One region of the Paenibacillus sp. A3M_27_13 genome, then DNA from elsewhere that is predicted to be linked to it. Evidence: predicted binding sites of a transcription regulator. Region 1 holds the regulator's gene; each other region holds the start of a gene.

Evidence for each region. The regulator Rex, encoded in region 1, represses fermentation and respiration genes when NADH is low (regulators of the CRP and FNR family bind a similar motif). The targets are predictions, from matches to a motif close to TTGTGAAATATTTCACAA.
Region 2: adhE (bifunctional acetaldehyde-CoA/alcohol dehydrogenase) is a predicted target of Rex. The motif match lies at 1,986-2,003, and genes of this name have one in related genera.
Region 3: NLX82_RS23545 (phosphoketolase family protein) is a predicted target of Rex. The motif match lies at 2,388-2,405, and genes of this name have one in related genera.
Region 4: NLX82_RS21905 (DoxX family membrane protein) is a predicted target of Rex. The motif match lies at 2,311-2,328, and genes of this name have one in related genera.

The regions. Positions count from the first base shown of each region.
Region 1 covers NZ_JANAVE010000001.1:453,516-457,737, reverse strand. The annotation lists gene dinG (ATP-dependent DNA helicase DinG) at 1-1,611, shown strand, start outside; gene NLX82_RS02080 (redox-sensing transcriptional repressor Rex) at 1,656-2,309, shown strand; gene NLX82_RS02075 (amidohydrolase) at 2,296-3,597, shown strand; gene NLX82_RS02070 (cell wall elongation regulator TseB-like domain-containing protein) at 3,635-4,159, shown strand.
Region 2 covers NZ_JANAVE010000001.1:615,642-619,863, forward strand. The annotation lists gene adhE (bifunctional acetaldehyde-CoA/alcohol dehydrogenase) at 1-1,910, opposite strand, end outside; gene NLX82_RS02910 (Crp/Fnr family transcriptional regulator) at 2,169-2,885, shown strand; gene NLX82_RS02915 (DODA-type extradiol aromatic ring-opening family dioxygenase) at 3,025-3,792, opposite strand; gene NLX82_RS02920 (hypothetical protein) at 4,111-4,222, shown strand, end outside.
Region 3 covers NZ_JANAVE010000009.1:179,035-183,256, forward strand. The annotation lists gene NLX82_RS23545 (phosphoketolase family protein) at 1-2,269, opposite strand, end outside; gene NLX82_RS23550 (GntR family transcriptional regulator) at 2,564-3,286, opposite strand; gene NLX82_RS23555 (glycosyltransferase family 2 protein) at 3,639-4,222, shown strand, end outside.
Region 4 covers NZ_JANAVE010000008.1:47,733-51,954, reverse strand. The annotation lists gene NLX82_RS21920 (inorganic phosphate transporter) at 1-272, opposite strand, end outside; gene NLX82_RS21915 (DUF47 domain-containing protein) at 287-901, opposite strand; gene NLX82_RS21910 (DUF3048 domain-containing protein) at 1,090-2,184, opposite strand; gene NLX82_RS21905 (DoxX family membrane protein) at 2,434-2,952, shown strand; gene NLX82_RS21900 (hypothetical protein) at 3,166-4,089, shown strand; gene NLX82_RS21895 (dioxygenase family protein) at 4,162-4,222, opposite strand, start outside.

The DNA.
Region 1 (4,222 bases):
TCTTGTCCATGGTTCCGCAAATGTTATTATCATCGTGCACGCCATGAAGCAGGGATAGCGGATGTCGTTATTACGAATCACTCTAAGTTGTTCACAGACGTCAAAGCCAGTCACCAGTTGTTGCCGAGCTATGAACATCTGGTGATTGATGAAGCCCATCACCTGGAGGAAGTAGCTGGTAAGCACCTAGGTATGCATATGAAATATTTCACACTCGTGCATACACTGACGCGACTGTTCAAAGACAGCAAGAATGGACAACTGCCTTCACTTCGTCAACAGTTGGCAAAATCGGGACACGAGAAGTCGGCGGATTGGGCTTCAACCATCGACCAGATGTATCCGCTCGTGTTAGAGGTTAAGGAAACTTGGGACCTGCTAAGCGACAAGCTGTTTGGCATGTTGCCAGAGCGAAGCGATGCGACACCGGGTGAAACAGGACAGTTTTCTTCCCGTCTCAAACCTTCGGCCAAGCCTGCAAAGTGGGATCAGGCGGGGGCTTTGGAAAATCAGCTATATGTAACGATGAGCGAAATTTTGCGTAAGGGCGACAAGCTGATGCTGGACGTCAAGGAAGAACATGACGATTATGCGGCAGATAGCCTTATTACAGATATCACGGGTCTGCTCAAGGATTTGGCGGGAATCCGAGAAAATTTGCGCTTTTTTATCCGACTCGATGATGAAACAACCGTATACTGGCTCGAAGCGAGTGGGCAATTCCGTAGTAAATCATTGCAATTTTATGCGGTGCCCGTCGATGTGAGCCGCCAGTTGAAAGAAATGTTTTTTGACAAAAAAAGAAGCATTATTCTGACGTCTGCTACCTTATCGGTAGATAAGTCGTTTCAGTACATGATCGATCAGCTCGGCTTGCAGGAGGCCGCAGATCAAGAGCGGCTGATGACTTCGCAGCTCCCGTCACCCTTTAATTACAGGGATCAGGTGTTGCTGGTCATTCCACGGGATTTCCCAAGCGTGAAGGGCAGTGTAGGAGATGCACACTTTGTAGATATGCTCGTTAGCTCTCTAGGAGCGACTGCTCAGGCGACGCGGGGGAGAATGCTCGTTCTGTTTACTTCCTATCGGATGCTCCGGCAAGTGTATGAGCCGCTCAAAGAGGCCTTAGCATCCAGCGAAATTACTGTGCTGGGACAAGGTGTGGACAGTGGGAGTCGCAGCAAGCTAACCCGCCGTTTTCAGGAAGCCAAAGCTTCTGTATTGCTGGGAACCAGCAGCTTCTGGGAAGGCGTCGATATTCCAGGAAAGGCTCTGACTTGTCTGGCCATTGTTCGCTTGCCGTTTCAACCGCCGAATCACCCGTTGCTGGAGGCAAAAAGCGAGCTGCTTCAGCAGCAGAAGAAGAATCCATTTATGAAGCTGTCTGTACCACAAGCGGTCATTCGCTTCAAACAGGGATTTGGTCGGTTAGTACGTACAGCGAGTGACCACGGGGTCGTTATCGTTTACGATACGCGTGTGATCGAATCCTATTACGGAAAGCACTTTTTGTACTCGTTACCGGGACCAAAAATGGAGCATATGCCATCGGAGCAAATGGTGCCCCGCATCGCCGAATGGCTCCAATCCGCCCCGGAGACAGAGGCATAACGGACGGACACTAAGTATGTTCGTTACAATTAGGGGGAGCAAGTATGAAATCAGATAAAATTTCAGAGGCTGTCGTACGGAGGTTACCCGTATATTTACGTTATCTGAATGCACTTCACAAACGGGAGGTGGCTACGGTCTCTTCTCAAGAGTTGGGACAGAGGCTAGATTTGAACCCGGCCCAAATCCGTAAAGATCTCGCCTATTTTGGAGATTTTGGTCGGAAGGGTATCGGTTATGATGTTTCTTATCTAATTGAGAAAATACGCCATATCCTGAAAATCGACCAGCAAATTAATGTCGTATTGGTCGGTGCGGGTAATCTGGGGCAAGCCCTTTCGAATTATAACGCTTATTTAAAAGACAATATGAAGATTGTCGCAGTATTTGATGCGTTTCCGGATAAGGTAGGGACCAAGATCAATACATTGGTCGTTCAACCGATGGATGAACTGGAAGCGACTGTGAAAGAAAAAAACATTCGAATCGGGATTATTACCGTACCTGATTTTGAAGCACAGCACGTGGCTGACAGGCTTATTGAGAGCGGAATTGGAGCGATCCTGAACTTTGCACCGACTACTCTCAAGGCACCGGCCAACATTCGGATTCATGCCACAGACTTTACAACTGATTTGCTTAGCCTCGCTTATTATTTGGAGGACGGAAAGGAAGAAACACAATATGACAGTGAATAAATGGATGATTAAAAACGGCTCTTTTGCCGTAAATGGATCAGAAGCTGGGGTAGTCCATGGTTTTATGATTGTGGAGGATAGCCGTATTACTTATATTGGCGAAACTTTGCCTGCGGGTGAGGAAGAGACGGAAGCGATCGATGGTAAGGGGCTATTGTTTTTACCTGGTCTGATTAATACTCATGGTCATGCGGCGATGTCTCTGCTGCGTGGGCATGGAGATGACTTGGCACTTCAAGTATGGCTTCAGGAGAAAATGTGGCCTATGGAAGCCAAGTTTACATCTACGGACGTGTACTGGGGTACGTCCTTGTCTGTGCTGGAAATGCTGAAAGGTGGAACAACGACCTTCCTGGATATGTACGATCATATGGATGAGGTGGCTCGTGTAGCTGAAGAGTCAGGTATTCGTGCAAGTCTGATGCGTGGAGCAATTGGACTTTGCTCGGAAGAAGAACAGCGAATCAAGCTGGCTGAGGCCGTGACTTTTGCGCGTAACTGGCATGGTAAAGCAGACGGGCGTATTACAACGATGATGTCTCCGCACGCGCCATACACATGTCCACCTGCGTTTATTGAAAAATTCGTACAAGCTGCGCATGATCTGGACTTGCCACTGCATACGCACATGTCTGAGACGATCGCCGAAGTGGAGCAAAACGTACGCGACTACGGTTTGCGTCCAGTTGCACACTTAGATAAGCTTGGCTTTTTCTCCCGTCCTTCGCTTGTTGCCCATGGCGTTCATTTGAACGACGAAGAAATAGCTTTACTGGCTGAACGTGGTGTAGCGGTTTCACATAATCCTGGTAGCAACTTGAAGCTGGCAAGTGGTGTGGCCAGAGTGCCTGAATTGCTGCGTGCAGGGGTTACTGTTTCTCTCGGAACGGATGGTCCTGCCAGCAATAATAACCTGGATATGTTCGAGGAAATGCGTCTGGCGGCACTTATTCACAAGGGTGTATCCGGTGACCCTACGGCAGTTCCTGCAAGTGAAGCGCTGCGTCTGGCAACAGAATACGGTGCAAAGTCGATTGGTTTAAAAGAAGTAGGAGCGTTGGCAGCAGGCAACAAGGCTGACTTTATCGCGTTGGATCTGAATCAGGCACATTTCTTGCCGCGTACAGATCTTATTTCCCATGCGGTATACTCTGCAAGCGCCAAGGACGTGGCTCATGTGTGGGTAGACGGTCGCCAGGTTGTGAAAAACGGCGAATGCCTGACTATGGACGAGGAACGTATCAAACATGAGGCACAAGCCGCCTTTGAAGGGCTGCTGTCGCGCTAATTTAGGTGTCACATCCCCTTAGAGAGGAAGCACAGGTTTGAAAAATAAGAAAAAATGGATAGCGGTCGCCATTTTGGCCGTGATACTGATCCTGGTCAGCATTTTCTGGTATTATTCCTATGTTACTCAAGACCAGGTGGCTGAGAAAAATGCCGCTATCATTAAGGCCAAGCAATCAGGTGGTCTGGTTAGCACGACTCAAACATGGAAGTCTGTGTGGGATCAGGTATATTGGGTGGTTCAAGGGAAAAATGCACAGAATGAAAATATAATGGTGTGGGTTCCTTTTCAAAAAGTGGAAGGACAACCTAACGTACCTGTCGCAGATAATAGCGGTGTTCACACCGAGTTGCTGAAGAACGGAGTCGATGAGCAAAAAATGACGGCAATAATTCAGCAGCAGCTTCCAGGTGCAAAAATTGTAAGGCTTCAGCCGAGTGTGTTCAATGGCGAATATGTGTGGCAGTTGTTTTACGATGATGGAAGTCATCATTACTACACCTTTTATCGTTTCTCAGATGGGGTAGCGACGGGTGTGAAATATACTTTGCCCAATAACTGAGCTGGTGTGAGGATTGGCAAATGTTGAATGAATGACTAGTAAATGATTAAAAACTCAAGAAAA
Region 2 (4,222 bases), 160 kb from region 1:
TCAGGAGTCAACTCATAGTCAGCCAGCGGGTACTTCGTGTTACCCAGGTTTTTGTCCGTAATTACTGCAAACGATGTAACTTCGGAACCTGTACCCGAGGTTGTAGGGATAGCTACAAATTGTGCTTTTTGGCCCAGACGTGGGTACTTGTAAATCCGTTTACGGATATCCATGAATTTTTGTTTTAAGTTATTGAAATCAGTATCTGGATATTCATAGAACATCCACATGCCTTTAGCCGCATCCATTGGCGAACCGCCGCCCAGTGCGATGATGCAATCCGGTTGGAAACGTCTCATCATTTCTGTACCACGTTCTACCGTAACTGTCGATGGATCTGGCTCTACTTCAGAGAACACTTCGATAGCTACCGGTGTTTGGCGTTGATGCAGATAATGAATAACACGATCCACATATCCCAGTTTTACCATCATAGGGTCCGTGATAATGGCTACACGTGTGATATCAGGCATTTTAGCAAGATACTGTGTCGAATTTTTTTCAAAATAGATTTTGGAAGGTACTTTGAACCATTGCATATTCACCGTCCGTTTCGCCACCCTTTTCACATTAATCAAATTGACTGCCGATACGTTCGACGAAGTCGAGTTACGACCGTACGAACCGCAACCGAGTGTCAACGAAGGAAGATTGGTGTTGTAAATGTCGCCAATCGCACCATGTGTGGAAGGTGCATTTACAATGATACGTCCTGTTTGCAGACGGTTTGCGAAGCGAGCGATAACGTCCTCATCGTTCGAATGAATAGCGGACGAGTGGCCCATGCCCCCGAATTCCACGACTTCAGCAGCGCGTTGAATACCTTGTTCCGCATTTTTCACTTTATAGCAAGCCAATACAGGACTCAATTTTTCCGCAGACAATGGGAATTTTGTTCCTACCCCTTCAATCTCAGCGACCAAAATTTTAGTTCCTGCTGGTACTGTGATACCACTCATTTCAGCAATTTTCACAGCAGACTGCCCGACGATTGCTGGGTTCACTGCACATTTCTCGACATTCATAGCTCCTTGAGTGAGCTTAGCTGCTTCTTCTTTATTTACAAAATAGCAGCCGTTAGCGATCATCAATTTTTTCACTTGTTCGAAGATTGGCTCTTCGATAATAACCGCTTGCTCGGAAGCACAAATCATACCGTTGTCAAAAGATTTAGAGAGGATAAGATCGTTCACGGCCTGCTTGATGTCTGCTGTTTTTTCAATAAAGCAAGGCACGTTACCTGGGCCTACACCCAGAGCAGGTTTACCGCAGCTATATGCCGCCTTAACCATGCCTGATCCACCAGTTGCCAGAATCAGAGCCACATCCGGGTGATTCATGAGTGAATTTGTCTTATCCATCGATGGAGCTTCAATCCATTGAATACAATCAGCTGGAGCACCATGTTTGACGGCTGCTTCGAGCAAGACGCGGGCTGCTTCCGCACTACACGATTGAGCAGATGGATGGAAACCGAAAATGATTGGGTTACGTGTTTTAATGGCAATCAACGCTTTGAACATCGTAGTCGAAGTCGGGTTTGTCACTGGAGTGATCCCCATGATAATGCCGACTGGCTCTGCTATCTTTTGAAAACTGTCAAAATCATTGTCTTCAATGACACCGACGGTTTTTTCATTTTTGATACTATGATAGACATATTCTGTTGCAAACATGTTTTTGGTGATTTTGTCCTCGTACACACCGCGTCCTGTTTCTTCAACAGCCAACTTCGCCAGGTACATGTGTTTATCCATCCCTGCGAGTGCCATAGCTTGTACGATTTCGTCAATCTGTTCCTGATTCATACTCATGAAAGCTTGCTGTGCCCGGTTCCCCCGGTCAATCAGCGTTTGAATATACTGCTCTGCGCTTTGCTCTTTTTGGATAACCTCGTTTTTAACAGCCATTTCCCTCATCCTCCTGTTATCTCGTGTACTATCTCTTGTTCACGCACTGATCGTAACACAGCTTTTCAAGATATATTGTGATTTTTTTCACAATCTATTTAAAATTTTATTTTATGAAGTGAATTAAATCACAAAGTTTGGAATTCTGCCACTTTTACCCCCTCTTCTTGCCCCAAAAACGCATTGCGCAGGTATATAATGAATTTGAATTGATCAAGTTGCAGATAAAAAACATAGGATACAAAGGGGAAATGGACGATGAGAAACCCTACAAATGTAATGGAAGCCCGCGGCAACACCTGTTGCTTCTCGGAGGCCAGCTTCAACCGGTTGCAAGTGATGATGAAAGATCGAGTTATGCCAGAAAGCTCGCATCTGTTCTGGGAAGGAGATACAGCGGATAAGCTGTTTTATATTAAGCGCGGACGCGTGAAAGTAACCAAAACAACGGATGAGGGTAAGGAACTTATTCTATATATGTATCAAAGCGGCGATCTTGTTGGTCAAGCCGATCCATTTTTCGGTACTAAGCATTCCTTTTCTGCTGAGGTTCTGGAAGACAGTGATATTGGCGTAATCGATCATACAGATCTGGAGCTACTTATTTGCCAGCATTGTGATTTTGCGATTGACTTTATGAAATGGATGGGTTCGCATCATCGCATTACTCAGACTAAGTTCCGCGATTTGATGATGTACGGCAAGCCTGGCGCTTTATGTTCAACACTCATCCGTCTATGCAATACCTATGGTGAGCCTCACGGCGAACATATCCTGATTCATAAAAAAATTACTCATACTGACTTATCAAATATGATCGGTGCGACTCGGGAAAGCGTAAACCGGATGCTTAGTGATCTACGTAAGAAAAATGCAGTTGAATATGATAATGGCATGATTGTTGTCAAGGATTTGGAAATGCTGCAAGGCGTATGTCATTGTGAATTGTGCCCTCGTGAGATTTGCCGCATATAATAAATCGTTTTTTATTTAAAAGGGAGTGTTATAAGCCATTATAGCTTATAACACTCCCTAATTTATTTCCACTCCTCTACTTATACAGAAGCAGTTGCGAAGCATTTTAACACTAGTCCTTCTTCTGGCAACACACTTTTTAAAACTGTAAGCATAGATAACTTAAATTCCCCATCTCATAGCTTCTATGGATGACCTTGGCTTTGTTTGCAGGATTGCCACTCCCCATTGCAATAAACAACGGTACAAAGTGCTCTGCTCTTGGTACGGCCTGGCGAGCATACGGTGCTTCGCTTTCATAGTGATCCAAAGCCTCTATATCTCTACTTTGAACTTTTTCAATAATCCAATCATCAAAATCTATAGCCCAAGGTTCTGTTTTCGTTTCCCCCCATTTGACGATACGCAGATTATGAACAGTCACTCCACTGCCAATGACCAGAATATCTTGTTCTCCCAGTCCACGCAGCACTTCACCAATGGCATATTGTGCTTTGGGCGAAAGATATGGATTTACTGAGATCTGAACTACCGGAATGTCTGCCTCAGGATACATACGATGCAACAATGTCCAGGATCCATGATCCAGTCCCCTCACCCGGTCAGTTTGTACGTCAATGCCCTTTTCTTCATATAATTTTTCCAGCTTATTGGCCAGTTCCACAGAACCATGTGCTGGATATTTCACCGTGTACAGTTCCGGTGGGAAACCGCCAAAATCATAAATGGTATCGTACACGTCATCCATCGAACTGATCGTCAACGTTTGCGCTTCCCAATGAGCAGTAAAGATAACAACCGCTTTAGGGCGAATGCTTTTCCCCAGTTGCTCTAAAAATGAAGTATAGTCCGTCTGTTCAATAGCAAGCATCGGTGAGCCGTGGGCCAAAAATAAAGATGGCATCATATAAAGATCCCCTTATCAGTAATAGTTTATTTTATTCATTAAGTAACTTTATGTAAGTAATAATACATAAGTAACAAAGTAATGTCAACACAGATTTCAACATACACTTAAAGATCAGAGATTCCATAAATAAAGATTGATATAGGTATAAGGTCATAGTAATATATAACTAATAAATTTTAAAATTTCACTATATTCCGATACAAAGGACTGGTTTCTATGGAGATACATACTTCTAATTGCCCAAAATGCGGTTCCGTTTTTCGTCAAAACCTTAGAAACCTGTGTAGTTCTTGTATTCAGGAAGAAAATATATTCTTGGACCGCTGTTCTAACTATCTATGGAAGCATCCTTCTACTCATACTCGTCAGCTCAGTGACGTAACCGGCACACCTATAGAATTGCTCACAGATTGGGTAAGAGCAGGCA
Region 3 (4,222 bases), on a different contig from region 1:
ACTTCTCAGCGTCAGGTAAGCTTAGAACAGCTTCCTTCACTAGATCGAAGCGATCCATCTGATTCAATACGCGCATATCAAATGGTGTCGTAATATCGCCATTCTCACGGTAACCATGTACATGCAAGTTATGGTTGTGACGATCAAAGAACAGATCTTTGATCAGACCTTCGTAACCATGGAAAGCGAAAACAACTGGCTTGTCTTTTGTGAAAAAATGATCAAACTCGGCGTCGGATAATCCACGCGGGTCTAGTTTTTGACTTCTCAGTTTCAGCAAATCTACCACGTTGATGTACCGAATCTTCAAGTCAGGCAGTTTTTCATGCAAAATGGAAATCGCAGCTAAACTTTCAATAGTTGGCTCTGTACCAGCAGAAGCAATGACAAGGTCAGGTTCCCCACCTTGATCTGTACTTGCCCAATCAATAATCTTCAACCCTTTGTCCACCAATTCTTTCGCTTCATCAGCACTAAACCATTGTGGACGTGGGTGTTTAGACGAAACAATCAAATTGATCTTTTGACGGTCATTTAAAATGGTGTCGAAAACAGCCAACAATGAATTGGCATCCGCTGGCAGATACTCCCGAATAAATTCTGGTTTTTTATCAGCCAAATGACCTAACAAGCCTGGATCTTGGTGTGTATACCCATTATGATCCTGTTGGAACACTGTTGAGGTTGCTACGACATTCAATGATGGGATATCTGCACGCCATCCTTGATCCGTTGCTTTACGCAGCCACTTAAAGTGTTGGGTGATCATCGAGTCAACCACACGCAGGAAGGCTTCGTAACTTGCAAAGAAACCATGACGACCTGTTAATACATAACCTTCCAGCAATCCTTCAGCTTGGTGTTCGGATAATTGAGAATCAATTACGCGGCCATAGGATGATAAGAATTCATCATTAGGTTCAATAATTTGGTCCATCCATTGGCGTTTGGTTACTTCAAAAACAGGAGCCAAGCGGTTAGACATCGTTTCATCCGGTCCGAAGATTCTGAAATTACGATTTTCTTCATTTAAAAGAACCACATCTTTAACGTATTTCCCTAAAACCGACATATCTTGCGCAATCACTTTACCAGGTACGGAATTATCCAGCGCATAGTTACGGAAATCCGGTAATTTCAAGTCTTTAATGAGGTTACCCGCATTCGCAACAGGGTTCATTCCCATACGTTTATCGCCTGTAGGCAGAATTTCAGCAAGCTCAGAGTTTAAACGACCGTTTTCGTCGAACAATTCCTCTGGTCTATAGCTATTCAGCCATTCTAACAAAGCAGGTGCGTGTTGCATATTCTTTTGATCAACCGGAATTGGAACCTGATGGGCACGGAATGAATTTTCATTCGGCACGTTGTCCCATTCCTTTGGACCCGTCCAGCCTTTAGGTGAACGGAAGACAATCATCGGCCACGCCGGACGAGTAAGGTCATTATTTTCACGCGCATTCTTTTGAATAGCTTCAATCTTCTCGATGGCCGTATCCAATACTTTCGCCATTTCTGGATGCATGTGATCCGGATTTTCACCTTCAACAAAGAACGGTTCCCAACCCAAACCTTTAAAGTATGAGGTCAATTCTTCTTTCGATTGACGAGACATAATCGTTGGGTTACTAATCTTAAAGCCATTCAAGTGCAAGATTGGTAGCACTGCACCATCTGTGATGGGATTGATAAATCTGTTAGAGAACCACGAAGCGGCTAATGGACCCGTTTCAGCTTCGCCATCACCAATAACAACAGCCGAAATTAGATCAGGATTATCCAAAATGGCACCTACACCATGAGAAAGGGAGTAGCCTAATTCTCCACCTTCATGGATAGATCCAGGTGTTTCAGGAGCAGCGTGTGAAGCAATACCGCCAGGGAAAGAGAATTGTTTGAACAATTTCTTCATACCTGGGATATCTTGCGTAATTTGTGGATAGATTTCAGTGTAACTACCATCCAGATAAGAATTTGAAACCATAACCTGGCCGCCGTGACCAGGACCTTCAATGTAAAGCATGCTCAAATCATATTTATTAATAACACGATTTAGATGTGCATAAATAAAGTTTTGACCCGGAATTGTGCCCCAGTGTCCAATAGGCTTAACTTTCACATCTGAATCTTTTAAAGGTTCTCTCAACAAAGGATTATCTTTTAAATAAAGCTGACCTACCGAAATGTAGTTCGTTGCACGCCAATATGCATCAAGTTTTTCCAAATATGTTTTAGATGAATAATCTGCTAACACGGGTGATAATGACATTGTGTCCACTCCCTAAGTAGTTTTGTTTGTAATTTATTTCCGGAAATTTCATCTACATGTCCATCATAACGCTACGCCAATTTAATTCAACCTTTTTCACAAGTGATACGGTCCAATTTTGTGAAATTTTGAACATACTATGAAATATAAATTAAAAAGACAGTAAAAAAGCTCTTACATTAAAATATATAGAAGTATAAACCAATAAAATTTGTAATAAACGAGGTAATTGCAGGCTTCAATCCTTTTTTCAAAACCATAAAAAAAAGACCGGAGAATTCTCCAGTCTTATCATTAGTGAACCGATACAAAGGTATTAAATTTCAAATATTTGTAATGAAATCGCATATGAGAAAACTCAAATGGCGTACCGTTATCTAAAAAGAACACACCTTCCATAATACCTACAGGCTCATTTTCATTTAAATGTAGCAGCTTTTGATCATTCTCTTGAGACGGTTCTGCAAAAATGGATAAAAAAGATTTGGTGACGGCCAAGTTCCGGGAGTCTTCCAAATAATTAAAAATGGACCCCTCGATAATTGTCTGATTTAAATTCTGGACAATTTTAATGGGGATATAGCCCGTTTCAATCATAAAAGGATCATCATCAAACAGACGTAAGCGAACAATTTTGTAAACAAAATCATGAGTCTCCAAGAACAAATCGCGCTGTAATTCTTCTGTTGGCGGAATGACCTCAAAACTCAATACTTTGATCTTAGGCTTTTTACCATGCATTTGAAAATTATCAGTGACCCCTAGATTAGAGCCTTCGTAGTTAAAGATAGATTCATTTCTTATGTATAATGGATTAATAAATGTCCCGGAACCTTGTTTTTTGAAAATAATTCCGACATTCTCCATTTTAGTCAGAGCACGTTTAATTGAACTACGACTAACCTGGTAAGTCTCACTAAGACTACGTTCATCTGGCAATCTCATATCTGCAAACTTTCCCGCAAAGATTTTCATCTTGAGATCGTCAATAATTTGCTTATAGACAAATTGTGTCATATAGTACTCCTCTTTCAGGTCTTCTATAACTCTATATAGTTTACCATAACTTGCCCATTTCATCTCATGTTTGTTTCTGTTTGCTGAGCGGGCTTTCAGCGGATAGGAAGCGCCGTCGCTTTTACTTTACATCTCTATGCATAATACCATGATTACACATATATAACACCACTGAACGCACCTGCAAAACAGCAGAAAATACAGAACCCCCACCTTAGCATCAGTAATAAGACCAAGCCTGTTTCGAACCTTGAGGGATGTTTGACTAGACCAGGCTAAAATCCTTGAATACATTGTTATTATTCATCTTGTTCAAACGTTTTCTAATAAGAATGGTGGGGGGGAGATCATATTGGCTATCCGCTACAGCGTCATCATTCCAACCTATAATCGAGCCCAGCAATTGTTGCTCACACTCGCTTCATTTGAGACACAAACCTATCCAAAGCAACTATTTGAAGTCATTGTAGCTGATGACGGTTCTACAGACGGAACGAAAGAAATGGTCGAAGGCTTCAAAGCATCCTATCCTCTTATCTATGTGTCACATCAGGAACAACGCGGTCGATCTGCCGTTCGAAATTTGGGACTGCGCCGTGCAAAAGGGCTATACATCATCTTCTGCGACGCTGACTTTGTAGTATTACCGGAATTCATTAGGATCGTGAGCCGTTATCACCGTAAATATCCCAAGTCTGTGCTCTCAGGCATTCCTCACTCATGGGACGATGCTTTTACCCATTATTACCCTGACTTTTCTCCTGAAGAAAAAGAACAATGTCGCAACATACTTACGCAGTCCAACTTATGGAATGCTGACTATGAAGCAGCGAACGAAATTACTCCAATCATAACCCCTGAAGATATCCTTCACCAAACGGGTGCACTGTCTAAAGTAGTTAGTCCCACAAGAGTCCCCCCCAATACGCAGAAACA
Region 4 (4,222 bases), on a different contig from region 1:
GCAGCGATCAGCGTCGCAATGACGATATCAATTCCATTCGTAAGCTTGGTTGGATCAGCGACACTTCCACCAATGGTCTTCGCAACCCCTGTAAACAATATTGCCCCGAGAAAGTTCATGACCGCAGCCATAATAATCGCACGTCGCGGGGTCAATGCACGGGTCGATACCGAAGTTGCAATCGCGTTCGCCGTATCATGAAAACCATTAATAAAATCAAATGCAAGAGCAAGAAAAATAACAATACCCAATACCAATAAACTTGTATCCATGTAAAAGGACTCCCTTACGAGTTACGCATAATGATGGATTCCAGCATATTTGCAACATCCTCGCATGAATCCGTTGTCGTTTCAAGGCGTTCGTACAATTCTTTGCGTTTAATCAGTTCAATAGGGTCAGTTACAGTTGCAAACAGGTTTTTAATGCAAATACGCAACAATTCATCCCCCTGATTTTCCAAATCATTCAGGCGAATAGTGTATTCACGAATGGCCAGCAATTTTTTCTGTGAAAGCAAATGCACAGCTTTCTGAATTTCGTAAGCTGATTGACGCAAAATATCAGCGAACTGCACAATATACTCGTCCGGCTCCGTAATATTGTACATATAAAAACGAGAAGCCGTCGCTTCAAGACCGTCCAACACATCATCCATGGTTGTTGTCAGTTCCATGATGTCGTCGCGTTCCAACGGCGTAATGAAGGTCTTGTTCAGCTCAGTAATAATCGTGTGTGTGTAATCATCACACTTATTTTCATACTTCTTCATTTCATTTGTAAACAAAGTTACATCCTGAAGATTTGAAGTATGTTGGGCAAAATAATCGGCTGCTTGCACGATCGTATCTGCCATATTTTCCAACGTCTCGAAGAATATATCCTTTTTCTTCAATCTCATAACGATTACCCCTTTACGAAAATATCCGCAACCTGTTTCGACTGCAATAGACAACCTTTGCTATCTTATCACACTCATCAATGTTTTTGTAATGTTTGTAAAAGCAAATTTAATGATATACGTATACATTGCCCGACATGGAAGGTCATTATCCGACATTTTTTCCCTAAAAAGGTGTATTTCGTTTTCTAATTTGCTTCTATGGTTACATGTTCCTTTAGTGAAGTATCTGCAGGTACCACATGTATATAGGATGTACCTGGTGTTAACGGGATTTCAACCCCATTTTTCATAAAACGAATCGCATCACCTGGTGTATGTTGCCACTCAGCCTGTATTAACCGTCCTTGTCGAAACACCATGGCCTCTCCGCTACCGTCCAACTCAACACTTAATCTGCCTACATCATCCAACGTTCGATGTCTAGCGCTCATCACAATGACATTGGCTGCTGAGAGCTGTTGGTTATTATTTTGATCCACATGTGACTTTTCGTTCACAAAACGCTTATATTGTTGATCCGCTGGATCATAGGTATAAGATACCCGATAGCTTTTAAGCAAAAACCGAATTTGTAAAGATGATGCAGTCTCGTCCACCATAACTGGGGTTTCACCGGATTTGAGGTAAGAATATACTGGAACGTCCGTCTGCTTGGCATACCCTTTACTATCGCTTCCTTTGCGCAGTCTGTTCACGTCTGTGTATAAATTATGTGGAGGACGACGATCTTTGCTTCGCCAGAAGTAAGCCCCTCCATTTGAAATCTCATCCAGATGTTCCTTCCGCTGCTGCTGTAAAATCGCATAGGCATCTGTGCTTCCTCCTGCGTGTATCGGCAACGCACCATAGGTTTCGCCCAGCTCAATCAAATACGGTCGAATGCTACGGACCGGTCCGATCTTTACATCTCCGCCATGACTTTGGAAAAAAGCGACCAGACGGGTAATCCCACCTTCTGCAAGAACTTCATATACCATGTCTGCCTGGCTAAGTCCTGCCTGTGGACGTGCAGCCGGAGCATTGTTGATCATGACAGCGAGCGGTCGCTCCAAAACTGGCTGCTCCACCGGAAGACCGGTGAGCGGAGCTGTAAATGCCGGAATAGACTGCTCCTTCGGCGGTTCAAGTGCCTCCTTCTCTGTTTCTTGCTTGGTCAGTTGGGGAACGGATTCAGATTCACCCGTATTGGACATAGCAGAACAAGACATCAGCGTCATGCATAACAGAGCTGAGGCCATCACACGCAACCAATGATTTCGTTGGGAAATGGGCCCGGACAAGTTCATCCCTCCACTTAGTTATTTTTCTCATTATAAGCTTTATTTCCTGTTTTTGTCTTGATTGAAGCATGACCAATCTATAGAATACTTATCTGAAGACATTAAAATTTAAAAAATATTTAGACTTTGTGATTTTTATCACAAATAACTGTAACTGAACCTACTACAATAAAGGTGTAGCAAAGATGATCATCCCCAACAAAATGAAATACAACCAACATTATAGATTAAGAAAGAGGAGTGGTTTGAATGTTTAACAGCTGGTTACGTGAGAACAAAGTCGCAATGTGGTTGCTGACTGTAGTACGGGTTTATCTAGGGTATGAATGGATGACCCACGGACTTGAAAAGCTGACAGGTGGATTCGATGCAGGCGGATTTATCTCGGGGGCCATTGCTAAAACAGGTGGAGACCATCCCGCTGTACAAGGCTGGTGGGGATCGTTCCTCGAAGCCTTTGCCCTGCCGAATGTAGGTTTGTTCAACGTCCTGATCCCATTGGGTGAGTTCTTGGTAGGGGTTGGCCTGCTTCTCGGTACATTGACTACACTGGCTGCTTTGATGGCTATGGTTATGAACTTCTCGTTCCTGTTCTCGGGTACAGTAAGCACCAATGCAATCTACCTGCTGTTTGAAATCTTCCTTGTAGTTGCTGGTGCAAATGCCGGAAGAATTGGCTTTGACCGTTGGGTACTGCCCTTCCTGCGTGGACTGTTTCGTAAAAATAAAGATACCTTTCCAGCGGACCCTAGTCGAAAAATAGCTTAAACATCCCAAAATAACCGTTATCCTCCGGGTAATGGTTATTTTTTTTGTGCTGTTATGCTCACAAGAGGTCTTTCAGCTCCTTCTAACTCGAACTCTTTTATCGGATTCATCATCCCCCCAAACGTTTACAAGTTGGATACAACATGGAATGCTCACGATACATTTACCCTATACACTACAGTTACATCAAAGAACGTAATGGAGGGTTATATCATGAAAAAAATTACCAAAGCCTATCTCATGCTCGCAGCCGTAACTTTCACAGTGCAGACTATGGGATTGGGATATACGACATCAGTCAAAGCGGCGACGTCTACTACGACATCTCAGGCAGAAAGTGTACAACTTATCTCCAAGACCTTCGAGCAGCTACTACGCCAACCCGACAAGCTACCTCAGGCATTCACTTATTTGCAAAAGCATATTCAATCCATTCCAGCCTCTCAAGCTACCATCATGGTGCTTCATCTGGAAAATGCGCAGAAACAGCAATTGGATTCCTATGCAAAGACCTTATACCCGGCCTCTGTTCAAACCAAAATAAATCAAATCTATAAACCCGGTGATTCGTTCACAAATGTAATCATCCGTTCAAGCGATGTGAACCTGAAAAAGTTGCTAACTCAAACAAGAGATGCCGGCTACAAACTTGAAACTGCAGAAGGCATGTACTACCCAGTCATCAACTATGAAAAATATAAAGTCTTCGGGAAGCACACCACGACAGATATCCGCAGCTATATTGACATCATGGCGATGGAATCCGGACAGGCGGCTACCAAGGATGCCGCGCTCCGTATCGGCTATCAACAGTTAGCCGGACGAGTGCTGGCACAGGAGGCATTTTTAAACCAATATCCTCATTCCAACCGTACACAAGCTATAAAAAAATTGCACGATCTGTACTTCTTCTATACTTTCTATGGCACGAACAATACGCCATTATTCGATTATGATACCGGGAAGATTCATCCGAATGCGAAAAAAGGGTATCAATTCGTCGTTCAACGTAATATGGATTCGAAGAGTACCTACATTCAAAAGCTGAAAGCATTTATGACACTGTTGGATCAAAATGGAGATCAGCGTACTACGCAGGTATCCACTTGGCTTAAAAAGAACGTGCCTTCTAATTAATCAAAAACGCAAAATACACAAAAGAACTTCCATTCCCACACACCATGTGGATTCGGAAGTTCTTTTTTACATTTACGTATCACTTTCTTGACCAAAAGCCCAACAATTGAGACTCAACGAGCCAAGGACATAC